DNA from 3 places in the Paenibacillus sp. ALE3 genome. Region 2 is predicted to be linked to each of the others. Evidence: riboswitches for the same ligand, from Rfam matches in the RefSeq annotation. Region 2 holds a riboswitch; each other region holds the start of a gene.

Region 1 (4,234 bases), 1.8 Mb from region 2:
GACTGCGGGGTGATATTGATCCTTGATGCGAAAAGATACGGATAATCCCTTAATCTCCAACACGGGTATATTCAATGTGCGCTTCCTCCATTCTCCATGGTCTTGTCCCGCTTATTCTCACCATGTTTGATGTTTAAAACCTCTCATGAACATTACATACCGTTTTTATCGGAATAATTTGAATACATCCTATCACCAGTATATGGATATATCAATTAAGATTATGCTATCAACATCATTTAAAAAATCAATGATCCAGCAGTAGCGCGACTTTCCTGGCACAAAATGTAATCAAATAACCAACCACAGGTTAATTTTCATCACAAAAAAGCCGTTTGATCCCCTACAGAGGATCAAACGGCAAACTAGCACCCAACCACTCACACTGAATTCTTTACGTTTATTACGAAGCCGCTCCATAGGAGCCCGACTTGAACGTTTTTGGATCGTACCATTTGTAGCCTGCTGCTGGAGCAGACCAAGGCTCGGGTTGCGGTTCTGTGGAAGCCGCAGGCTCCTCAAACGGCAGAAGCTTCGTCGGTTGATCCAGCGTTAAACCTGCCACATCGGATAATTTGGTGTAGTCCTGCTTCCACGCAAGCCATTGGACCGTTTGCACCAGGAAGGTGGCATCGTCCACTTCCTTGAAACCATCATATGTCTTTTTCGACTGTCCGTTTTCTTCACGCGCATATTTCGGTGTAGCATCTTCTACAGGGGAAGAATCACCGATAAATGCTGCCTTGCCTTGACCTACCTTGGAGATCGCAGCATAAGGCCCTTCCGCACGGCCTCCACCGTTATAGACACCTTGGTCTACAGCATTACCCCATTTTTTCGTACCTGTAGGGATATAGGCAATTCCTTTGGCTTTGGTAGGATCAATAATAGCCAGCGTAGATCCCGCATGCATGGCAATCGAGCGTACACCCTTGGTAATGCCGAAGGATTGATCTGCGGCTACAATGTCCGTAGCATTCACGTCGCCAAGCGCATTGTAACGGAAACGAACACCAAAGTTGGTCGCCAGCCAATCGGAGCTAGTTAACCCCTGCATCGCCGGTGATGCTGCTTCTTCTGTAGTCATCCCTTTGGCCGGATTAGTATAGGCTCCACGACGGTAGCCATTCATAACCTCAGAGGAATCCCAACGGTTTTTGTTACGGTCCGCATTATAGTGGTCGGAGATGAAGAAAACACTTCCCCCGTTATTCACATATTGCAGCAGGGCAGCCTGCTCGGATGCCTTAAAGGCAACATTCGCTTCACCGATGATGAACACATCATATTGGCGCAGCTTATCATAGGTTATGGCCTGTTCTCCATAAGTAAAAGGAATGGGACGGTTCAGTTGGTCCACTGTAAAACCTACATTACGCAATCCATTGGCAAAGTCGGAGAAGGCGCCTTCAATGACCCAATCTGCTGCCCCAGCCGTCTGTGCGTGCGTATTATCGAACAGCACCTTTTTGCCTTTGCCATCCGGCAGTGTAGTACCGGGTTGACCCGGGTTTCCAGGTTCAGGTTCGCCAGGTTCACCTGGTTCCCCCGGCTCGCTTCCGTTCACCAGTTCAACAGTGCTTGGACTTTTCACTCCACCAAAATTATTGTAGGCGCCAAGTGTACCCGTCACACGGATTTTGCTGCCAATCAGCTCAGGATGGCCTGTTAGCCCAAATTGCCCTCTGTACGCTGATGTCAGCTGTACATCCAATAGATTAGACGTGCTTCGTTCATTGGCCTGGTCGGCAATCAGTACGTTAAAATCATTCGCAAACGGAGAAGAAAAATTAGCCGTTTTCGATCCGGTAGCATGTCCGACGATGTAACCTTCCACCGTCACTGTGCCTCCACTGCCTTGGCGCTGGAGTGCCTCGGCTACTGTCAGTGCTCCCTCCGCTTTGACCTGACCGAATGGAACGAAGATCCCGATCAGCAGCGATACGATCGCTGCCAGATGCAGCACCCCTTTCAAGCGTGAACCTGTGAACCGCAAGCCTTTTACCATACGTCAATATCCCTCCTATAATTCCATAAATGTGCTTGTCCTCTATCAGATTAGCTATCAATCTTCTAATTCCTTCCTGATTTCATCCATAATTATGTAAATTTTAATCTTTTTTATTGGAAACTCGCCTGTTTATGTAAAAATTGAACCCTGCGATTGACACCGAGCACAGCATACATTACGCTAAGAAAGATATGTAGAACGGTATACGCGAATGAAGATGACGGGAGAGTCTGTCCAGGGGCTTACACGCTGGCGGCACCGAAGGAGCAAGACGCCAACACCCGGCTGGCGGATAATCTCTCAGGTCCATGTATCGTCATCTGACGCAACTCTGGAGAGAGCGCAAGCCACCCAAGGGGTAAGGCGGTAAGGACACCGCACGAAACTCTCAGGTAACGAGGACAGAGATAAGGGAAACTTCCTTATCCTGTCCTTTTTTGCGCTCACATTGTACGTCAGCATTAGGAACCGTCATAGCCGCGCAAAAACGCGGAAATACCATATACTATGGTACTAGAACATACAGGGGGCCACACCATGCGTTTCAAAGATGTATTTTCCATTATCGGTCCGGCCATGACCGGACCTTCCAGTTCACACACTGCAGGCGCGGTGCGGCTTGCACGCGTTGCCCGTCACTGGCTCGGGACGCAGCCTGACCGTGCTCGCATGACACTGTACGGCTCCTTCGCCGACACATACAAAGGACACGGTACAGACCTAGCGCTCATCGCAGGACTGCTCAATTACGATACAGACGACCATCGAATTCCAGATGCCGAGCAATGGGCGGAGCAGGCCGGGATGACCGTGGAATTTGCCGTCAGCGGACTACCCGCCCCCCATCCGAACACCGTCCGTTTTGAGCTGTGGAAGGGTGAGGATCAGCGTACACTGCTGGGTTCCTCCATCGGCGGTGGCAGCATCCATGTCCAGCAGCTCAACGAATTCCGAGTCAACCTGACCGGAGAGCTGTCTACGTTGGTGCTTCTTCACTCGGATAAGCCCGGTACATTAGGTGCGGTGACTTCAGCGCTCGGCGCTGCTGACATTAACATTGCCTATATGCACGTGGATCGCAAAGGTCGGGATGGAGAAGCACTTACAGCCATCGAAACGGACAGTCCTCCTACGGCTGAATTAATCGCAAAACTACGATCCTTACCACATATGTACGAAATTAAAACGATTAATTTGAAAAAAGGAGCTGAATCTGATGCGATTTAGCCATCTGCATGAAATCAGCGCTATATGCGCGGAGGAATCCACCACGATTGGCCGCCTGATGATTCAAGAGCAGGTACAAGAGACGAATACAACGGAAGAAGAAATTTTCCGCCAAATGTCTGATTATTATGAAGTCATGAAGGAGGCCGTTCATCGTGGTCAGACGCAAGACACCGTATCCCGCAGTGGATTAACGGGCGGCGACGGCAAGCGCTTAGCCGAATATCTGCGGACAGGGGAAACCTGCTCCGGCGATGCCTCCGCGCTCGCCATGGCTTATGCGCTCTCCGTGTCGGAGGTTAATGCGTCCATGGGGCGCATTGTCGCCACGCCCACTGCAGGTTCATGCGGAGTCATCCCCGGTGTGTTCATTAGTGCGCAGGAGCGGTTCGGCTGGGATGATGAGCATATGGTGCACGGCTTGTTCGCAGCCGGAGCCATTGGCTACGTCATCGCCAACAATTCCTTCATTTCCGGCGCGGAGGGAGGCTGTCAGGCTGAGATTGGTTCAGCCATCGGGATGGCCGCTGGCGCTATGGTCGAGCTACGCGGTGGCACACCTGAGCAGGCCGTTCACGCTGTAGGCCTAGCGCTCAAGAACACGCTCGGCCTGATATGCGACCCCGTCGCCGGACTCGTCGAGATTCCGTGTATCGTGCGCAACGGGCTGGGAGCCGTGACCGCACTTGCCGCAGCGGATATGGCTTTGGCGGGTGTGCGCAGCGCCATTCCGTCTGACGAAGTCATTGACGTGATGCTTGAAGTCGGCAGCGCAATGCCGTCAAAGCACCGCGAGACCGCCAAAGGCGGCTTGGCCCAGACACCGACTGGCAAGCGTTTGACCGAATCCCTTACACGCAACACACTGGCCAAGAAAGATAAGTCGTAGCTTCTAAGCTCTAAACCAACTACTTTTCCTCTACAAAACAAAACGAATATCTCTCCCACACATTAAGGGAAAGAGAATTCGTCCTTAAAAAAAGAGCAAGCATGTCG
Region 2 (4,234 bases):
GTACTTTCACAATGTTAAAAATACACCGCTGCAAGATCGTATGTGCTTTTCCGTGCTGCAAACCGTGATTGAAACGGCACCTAAGCTGCTGGAGGATTTGCACAACTATGAGCATCGCGAAACGATATTATATGCTGGGACGATTGCCCTGAACGGTACGCTGCAAATGGGCTACTTCGGGGATTGGGCTTCGCATACCATTGAACATGCACTATCTGCTGTATATGATATTCCTCACGCTGGCGGTCTAGCGATTCTGTTTCCCAACTGGATGAGACATACAGTGGATCAGGATGCTGCACGCATGAAGCGGCTGATGCTCAGTATGTTCGACTTGGACACTGTAGGTAAAACTGACAGAGAAATTGCCTTGGAAGGTATTGACCGTCTAAGTGCGTTCTGGACAAGTCTTGGTGCCCCTTCTACCCTGGCCGATTACAACATTAATGATGAACAATTGGAAAACATCGCAAGCATTGCGGCCCGTGAAATGGAGCACGGAGGTTTCGGTAATTATCAAAAGCTGAAACAGGAAGATATTTTAGCTATTTTGCGTGCATCGTTATAACAATTAAAAGAGAGTGTCCTCAAGCCTGTGATGGCTGAGAGCACTCCCTTTTATTATTTATGAATTGATCGTTTGTCCTTTTTCTTCTACTTGGATAGCCGCCCCTACATTGGCACCTGCAAGAATGCCCTTTTTCTTATTAGGATACAAAGAATTCATATAGGTTCGGGTTTCTGCAACGACAATGCCTGACAAGCCGAGCAGTGCAATCAGGTTCGGAAAAGCCATCATTGCGTTAAAAATATCTGCCAGCAGCCAGATGGCATCGAGCTTGATGAACGCGCCCCCGCCAACCAGTACGATGAACAGATAACGGTATGGTTTAATCCACTTGACCCCAAGCAAATATTCAACACAGCGTTCTCCGTAATAGTTCCAGCCGAGCATGGTGGTGAATGCGAACATAATCAGGATGATGGTGAGCAGTTCTGCTCCCAGCGGAAATGCACTGGAAAATGCTTGCTGAGTCATCAAACCTGCATCGGTAGGCCCGCTCCACACCCCGCTGACCAGTAGCGTCAACCCGGTCATCACACAAATAACCATCGTATCAATAAACACACCCGTCATGGAAATCAGCCCTTGTTCCGCAGGCCATTTGGTTTTGGCAGCTGCGGCTGCAATCGGTGCGCTTCCCAATCCAGCCTCATTGGCAAAAATGCCTCTGGCTACCCCGCTGCGCATGGCCAGCATAATCGTAGCTCCTGCAAATCCACCCGTTGCCGATGTAGTTGAAAATGCCGAATGAAGCACAAGCGCGATTGCGGCAGGAAGCTGGTCAGCAAACCGAATCAGTACAATGATACAAATCAGTACGTACAAGCCTGTTTTAAAAGGAACGACCTTCGTCGATACCTTGGCAATGCTTTTGAGTCCTCCGATGGTGACAAGAGCTGTAAGGACAGCAATAGTCAGTGCCGTTACAATCGGCGGAACGCCAAAACTGTTTTCAGTGGAGGATACAATCGCCTTGACCTGAGGAAATGTTCCGATCCCGAACAACGCAACCAGCATCCCCGAGAAAGCAAACAGCATCGCCAACGGTTTAAAGCGGCGTCCCAGGCCTTTTTCAATATAATACATCGGGCCGCCGGAGAATTGTCCATTCCGATCCTTCACCCGGTATTTTACCGCAAGTACACCTTCCGCGTATTTCGTCGCCATCCCAAAGAAGGCTGCAACGACCATCCAGAACAAGGCACCCGGCCCGCCCAGCTTAATGGCTGTCGCTACGCCGACAATACTTCCTGTACCAACGGTAGCCGCCAGCGCCGTACTCAAAGCCGCAAAGCTGCTTACATCCCCGCTGCCTTCATTCGGGGCCTTACCGATGAGCTTGATCGCCAGAGGCAGGCGGAATACCTGCAACATTTTTAGACGTATGGTCAGCCATAACCCCGTTCCCATGACAAGGACGATGAGAGGCGCCCCCCATATCCAACTGCTAATCGTTTCTAACACATGTACCAAATTCATTTCAACCCGCTCCTCCAGCATATTAGAAAACAAAAAAGAGTCAAATCCGTTGATTCGACTCCTGGAGAGGTTAAAGGCACGAAAAATAAACCATCTGGTGCAGGATTCTACCTCTAAAAAGCTCATAAAAGCCTAGGGCACTCCCTGTCACAGGTTATTCGCGTCTCTGTCCTTTTGCCTGAGAGTTTAAGCAGATGATAATCTGCGGTGCACCTTCGGCGCCCAATTAAGGGTCTCTCCAGAGTTCTGTCCGTTTACGGTCCCTGCTTGTTGCTGTAAATCAGCTTAAGCACCTGAGAGTTTTGCCCCTTCGGTCGGAACTTTCGTTCCATCTCCCGCAAACATCAACCAGACATATGAAATTTTTATTTATTATACAGAAAACTTTCAGCGTATTACAAGTGAAAAATTTGTGAAGCCCTCTGACAAATCAATAGGGTGTCTATACAAAAAGCGGGTACAGCAGATTGCATCCTAAGGATTTTCTCTGCTGTACCCCCCAAAACGATATAGAATTACAATTCTTCACCATTGGTTGCTATCACATTTTTATACCAGTTAAATGAGTCCTTTTTGGAGCGTTGGAGCGTTCCGTTACCGTCATCATCCAGATCAACGTAAATAAATCCGTAGCGCTTGGACATTTCGGAAGTAGACATGCTCACAAGGTCGATAGGACCCCAGCTGGTGTAACCAATCAGATCAACACCGTCAGCAATGGCTTCCTTCATTTGGGCAATATGCTGACGCAAGTAATCAATGCGATACGTGTCATGCACAGAGCCGTCCTCTTCTACCTTATCGTACGCACCCAGGCCATTTTCCACGATGAACAGCGGCTTTTGGTAACGGTCATAAAACGTATTTAGTGTAACACGCAGGCCGATCGGATCAATCTGCCATCCCCAATCGGAGGACTGCAAATACGGATTTTTCACACCGCCAATCAGGTTCCCTGCTGCCTTTTCTCCTTCTGGACCTGCCGATACGGTCAAGGTCATATAGTAGCTAAATGAGATAAAATCAACCGTATTATTTTTCAAAATTTCAGCATCGCCGGGTTCTGTCTGGATCACAATATTATTTTCTTCAAAATAGCGGTTCATATAGTTGGGATACTCCCCACGAGCATGCACATCCGTAAAGAACAGGTTCATTTGATTTTCATGCTGTGCTTTCAGAATATCCTCTGGGTTACACGTATGTGGGTAGCTTTCAATGCGAGCCAGCATACAGCCGATCTGAGCACCCGGAATGATCTCATGTCCCCGTTTGGTCGCCAGTGCACTTGCTACAAATTGATGGTGCAATGCTTGATATATCGCTTGTTGCTTGTTTTCTACACGGTCAATAACCACACCGCCGCCAGTAAACGGACTCATGGTCATAACATTGATTTCGTTAAAGGTCAGCCAGTATTTTACTTTATCCTTATAACGTGTAAATACCGTTTCGGCATATTTTACGTAATGATCTACGACTTCGCGTCCCAACCAGCCATTATACTTCTGTGTCAGACCTAGCGGTGTTTCATAATGTGACAATGTTACCAACGGCTCAATACCATACTTGCGCAGCTCATCGAATACATTGTCGTAAAATTGCAATCCTGCTTCATTCGGCTCGGCATCATATCCATTCGGGAAAATCCGCGACCAGTGGATGGACATCCGGAATACTTTAAAGCCCATTTCTGCAAACAAAGCAATATCTTCTTTGTAGCGGTGGTAGAAGTCCACACCTTCACGCTTTGGAAAACGGGCGTTTACCTTCCCTGCCAAGATGTTCTCCAGTCGTTCAGACGAAATTTCTATAGCATGATCGTTTTTACGTTCTGCCTTAGGTACATAGGCTATCATGTCTGCGCTGGACAGGCCTTTTCCATCTACGTCAAAAGCACCTTCCAATTGGTTGGCTGCAGTTGCCCCGCCCCATAGGAAGTTTTGCGGGAATCCTTTTAGCGTCTTCGTCATGGTATGAAAACCTCTTTTCTTATCTAATGTTTTCACTCTAGTCAATAACCCATCAGGTGCTGCAATGCGAATCAATAACTAACGGTAACCGTTATCCTTTGAAATGCACCGATAGATGCTTTAAAATAGACGTAATACCCTCATAAGCATCCTAATTGTTGTAACGCGTTTCATGTCAAGTATTTTTTTCTTAGGTGAGGAGAAGCATCATGTCGAA
Region 3 (4,234 bases), 160 kb from region 2:
AAGGTCAGCACGAAGCCGCGTTTGCCGTTACGGTCTGTGGTTTGGCCTACGATACGCCCAGGGATACGACGCATATGTGCCTGAGAAACGGCAAAGTAACCGCAGGTCGGACCGCCGAGGGAGGACGAGATCCCAAACGGCTGCGCGTCTCCTACAACAATATCCGCGCCCTGCTTGCCGGGCGCCTCCAGCAAGCCAAGTGCCAATGGGTTGGCACTGACGACCATAAGCCCCTTGTGTGCATGGATCAGGTCAGCCATCGGCTTCAGATTTTCCACGGCTCCAAAAAAGTTGGGGCTTTGGATCAAGACAGCCGCCGTCTGTTCCGATACGGCCGCGGCAAGCGCATCGACATCTGTTACGCCGTCCGAACAGCCGATCTCCACGATGTCCAAGTCCAATCCGCGTGCATAGGCTGCCAATACCTGGCGTGCCTCTGGATGGACAGAACTTGATACAATAAGCTGTTTACGGCGCGTGGCTGCGGCGGCCAGTGAGCCCGCTTCCGCCAGAGCTGTCGCTCCATCGTACATACTGGCATTAGCTACTGCCATGCCTGTCAACTCGCAAATATATGACTGGAATTCAAAAATGGCTTGTAGCTCGCCCTGGCTTACTTCTGGCTGATAGGGGGTGTAGGCTGTGTAAAATTCGGAACGTGAGGTGATGTGTTGGATAACGGATGGAATATGATGATCATAAATACCTGCACCAAGAAAGCTGGCATGTGTATCTGTATTGGCGTTTCGTCCGGCCAGCTCGGCCATGTGGCGAGTTAAGGCTCTTTCGTCGAGCCGAGAGGAAAGAGGAAGTTCCCCTTGGTATCGAATAGCCTCTGGAATGTCACTGAATAAATCATCAATGGATGATACGCCCACCACACGCAGCATTTCGGTTTGGTCTTGTTCGGTCATGGGGAGATAGCGATGCTGCTTCATAGGTTCTGGCTCCTTTCGAAAAGCAAAATTTAGATAGTAAATTAGCTAATACATAGTCTTAATTGGAAAATCCAGAATTTTATATCTGACATGATCGCTTGTTTAGAATGAAGAGGATTAAGATCAGCGTAGCCGTTTATAAAAGGGGGCTGGGACCACTTCCGCACGCAGGCGTTTACCACGAATTTCGACCTCCAGCGGTGTCGATAGGGTGCTAAAACGACTGTCCACCAGGGCCAGCCCCAGATTACGCTTCAAGGTGGGCGATTGAGTACCCGTTGTGACCTCACCGATGCGTTGACCTTCAGCGAACACCGGATAATGAGCGCGCGGGATACCGCGGTCAATCATTTCCAGCCCGATCAACTTGCGAGGAATTCCTTGTTCTTTTTGACGTTGCAGTGCTTCCCTGCCGATAAAATCTCCTTTGTTCAACTTGACGAAGAAACCTAAACCAGCCTCAAGCGGTGAAATTGTGGCAGATAACTCCTGTCCGTACAACGGGAGCCGTGCCTCGAAGCGCAGCGTATCGCGAGCACCAAGTCCAGCGGGAATCAGCCCATTCGATTCACCGCAACGAAGTAAACCATCCCACACGGCGGGTGCTTCCTCAGCAGGGATATAAAATTCAAAACCGTCTTCGCCGGTATATCCAGTTCGCGAGACAAGTGCTTTTGCTCCGAACAATTGCACGTTCTCATGGAATCGGAAAGAAGCCAGATTCGTAATATCTGCATCTGTCACAGCTGCGGCAATACGTGCAGCTTCCGGTCCTTGTAATGCCAGCAATGCTATCGCATCAGACACATTCTCCAGATGAACCGATGCAGGTATGTGGCGAATGAGCCAATCCCAATCTTTGTCGATGTTGGAGGCATTCACAACGAGCATGTAGCGCTCTGGTCCTTTGCAATATACAAGCAAGTCATCCACTACGCCTCCATCGGGGTAACACAGGAGTGAATATTGTGCTTGGCCCGGTTCCAACTGACTGACATCATTCGTAGTTACCTGTTGCAAAAAAGCCTCAGCTTCTTTGCCTTCAACCAAGAACTCGCCCATATGCGATACATCGAATAAACCTGCACGTTGTCGGACGGCCTCATGCTCCTTTTGAATGCCGCTAAACTGAACGGGGAGTTCCCACCCGCCAAAGTCAATACAACGAACCCCGGGCTGCGTCCCGTAGGACGAATATAGTGGTGTTCTTCGCAAATTAGACATTTTTTCACTCCTATCCAGTGTAATCGGCTAAACAAAAAAGACAGGCTAAAAGAAACGTATAGACGGCAGTCCATACTCTTCTTTCAGCTCTGTCCTTGATACCAGAAAGTTACCCCGGTGTGAACCAGGTTTCCCCTTGGGTGATCCGCTCTTTTCACGGATGCTCTCCAGAGATGCGTCCGGCAGAGGTCCTTTTGCCTGAGAGATTCACCTGCAATGCAAGTTTACTCCTTCGGCGCTACCTTTTGGATCAACGGTATGTTACCCGGTTTTGCAGATAACAACTTGACCCGATTCGCGTGTACAACTGTCTCACAAGCGACAACAGCTATGCGAATCTTTTTTGGTAGTCTCTCCCTCCGCGTTCATCCGCGTTTGCAGTTGTCGAGGTGTTTTCAAAAGCAATTACTATAACCCATTAATACGCAAATCCATTTAAAATGTCAATAAAAATGTCATATAAAACAACCTAAAAAACATTTATTGTATAAATAAGAATATGTAAGCGTTTGTTACAAGTTATCATTTTTTTATAGACTGCGCTATATGAGTTGGTATGGAGTATTTTTGTTAGTATTATTGACATGGATGTTCTTGTTGTCATAATCTTAACTTGTCTAATACAGGTGATCAAAAGCATTTTATTCATGTGGAAGTGAGGCGAAGCAGGATGAGTGAAGTGAAACAGCAACTTTGGTATACAGACGAACATGAGTGGGTTCAGCGCACAGTGGATGGGACGTTGCGGATCGGCATTACAGACTTTGCACAGCATCAACTGGGTGATATTGTTTTTGTGGAATTACCTGGGGCGGGAACAACGATTGGACAGGGGACGGGGATTGGTACAATTGAATCGGTGAAGACCGTATCCGATCTTTTTGCTCCGGTGACGGGAACCGTTTTGAAAGTAAATGAAGCTCTGGAAAGTACACCTGAGTTGGTGAATGAATCACCCTATGAAGAGGGTTGGATGATCGAAGTAGAGATGAGCAATGATGTCGAGGAAGCTCTGGGCAAGTTGCTGTCTGCGGAGCAGTACGAGCAGTTGATTTCAGATGAGCAATAATGAGCAATACAGCATGAAATAATAGCGCTTTATTCTGATTTTTTATATGGATATTGAATTAAATAAGAGCATCGTTAGTCCGCTCAGTTTTTGTATAAAATAGTCGCTATGACCTGACATAGCGGCTATTTTTTTGTTGTCTTTTAGAAGACGTATTTACGTTGTTTGCTCAGACTTAGAAGAGAGCATCACTATAAAATTGTGTAGATTTACAACAGTGTTTTTTCGACTAATTTCTATTGTTATCGGCCATATTAAGAAGAATTATGCAGGTATAATGCCTTGTCGTTACTTTAAATTTAAATGTTGTCATCAACGTTCATGACGAAAGTACGTTTTCATTTCGTTGATGAAGATAGCGCTGTCATTTAGTATGAATTTTAAGAAAAGGTAGTGATGCTATTTACTCACAAGGAGGATATGAATATGAGCACAGTGGACACAAAGTCCAGTTCAAACGGTGGCGCTCGTGTCGCCGTACAGCGTTTTGGCCGCTTTCTCAGCGGTATGGTTATGCCCAATATGGGAGCCTTTATCGCATGGGGATTAATTACGGCCCTTTTTATTCCGACCGGGTGGTTCCCGAATGAGGGTTTTGCACAACTGGTTGATCCGATGAAAAATTATTTGCTGCCACTGCTGATCGGTTACACGGGAGGCACGATGATTCACGGACAGCGTGGAGGTGTGATCGGTGCCATTATGACGATGGGGGTCATTGTGGGGGCCGATATCCCGATGTTCCTGGGCGCGATGGTAGCTGGTCCGCTGGCTGCATGGATATTGAAGAAGTTCGATAAGGCCATTGAGGGCAAAGTCAAATCAGGTTTTGAAATGCTGGTCAATAATTTCTCGGCTGGGATTATCGGTGCCATTCTAGCATTACTAGCGCATGTTGCGATCGGCCCGGTCGTGCAAACCATCAGTCAAGTGTTGTCGACAGGGGTACAGTTCCTCGTAAACGCAGGGCTACTGCCGCTTGTCAATCTCATTATTGAGCCCG

Evidence for each region. A riboswitch is a leader RNA that binds a small molecule or an ion and turns the genes downstream of it on or off. The one in region 2 is predicted to bind glycine.
Region 1: linked by a shared signal. The riboswitch ahead of sdaAB (L-serine ammonia-lyase, iron-sulfur-dependent subunit beta) and the one ahead of ACXHJ2_RS03960 (alanine/glycine:cation symporter family protein) in region 2 are both predicted to bind glycine.
Region 3: linked by a shared signal. The riboswitch ahead of gcvT (glycine cleavage system aminomethyltransferase GcvT) and the one ahead of ACXHJ2_RS03960 (alanine/glycine:cation symporter family protein) in region 2 are both predicted to bind glycine.

Annotation. Positions count from the first base shown of each region.
Region 1 covers NZ_CM134214.1:4,848,253-4,852,486, forward strand. The annotation lists gene ACXHJ2_RS21720 (ABC transporter ATP-binding protein) at 1-75, opposite strand, end outside; gene ACXHJ2_RS21725 (DUF6359 domain-containing protein) at 404-2,008, opposite strand; glycine riboswitch at 2,223-2,337, shown strand; gene sdaAB (L-serine ammonia-lyase, iron-sulfur-dependent subunit beta) at 2,549-3,238, shown strand; gene sdaAA (L-serine ammonia-lyase, iron-sulfur-dependent, subunit alpha) at 3,228-4,127, shown strand.
Region 2 covers NZ_CM134214.1:860,028-864,261, reverse strand. The annotation lists gene ACXHJ2_RS03965 (iron-containing alcohol dehydrogenase) at 1-568, shown strand, start outside; gene ACXHJ2_RS03960 (alanine/glycine:cation symporter family protein) at 626-2,044, opposite strand; glycine riboswitch at 2,201-2,296, opposite strand; glycine riboswitch at 2,308-2,392, opposite strand; gene ACXHJ2_RS03955 (glycoside hydrolase family 1 protein) at 2,560-4,017, opposite strand; gene ACXHJ2_RS03950 (LacI family DNA-binding transcriptional regulator) at 4,227-4,234, shown strand, end outside.
Region 3 covers NZ_CM134214.1:1,023,784-1,028,017, forward strand. The annotation lists gene gcvPA (aminomethyl-transferring glycine dehydrogenase subunit GcvPA) at 1-938, opposite strand, end outside; gene gcvT (glycine cleavage system aminomethyltransferase GcvT) at 1,062-2,162, opposite strand; glycine riboswitch at 2,242-2,338, opposite strand; glycine riboswitch at 2,339-2,531, opposite strand; gene gcvH (glycine cleavage system protein GcvH) at 2,833-3,231, shown strand; gene ACXHJ2_RS04715 (PTS mannitol transporter subunit IICB) at 3,658-4,234, shown strand, end outside.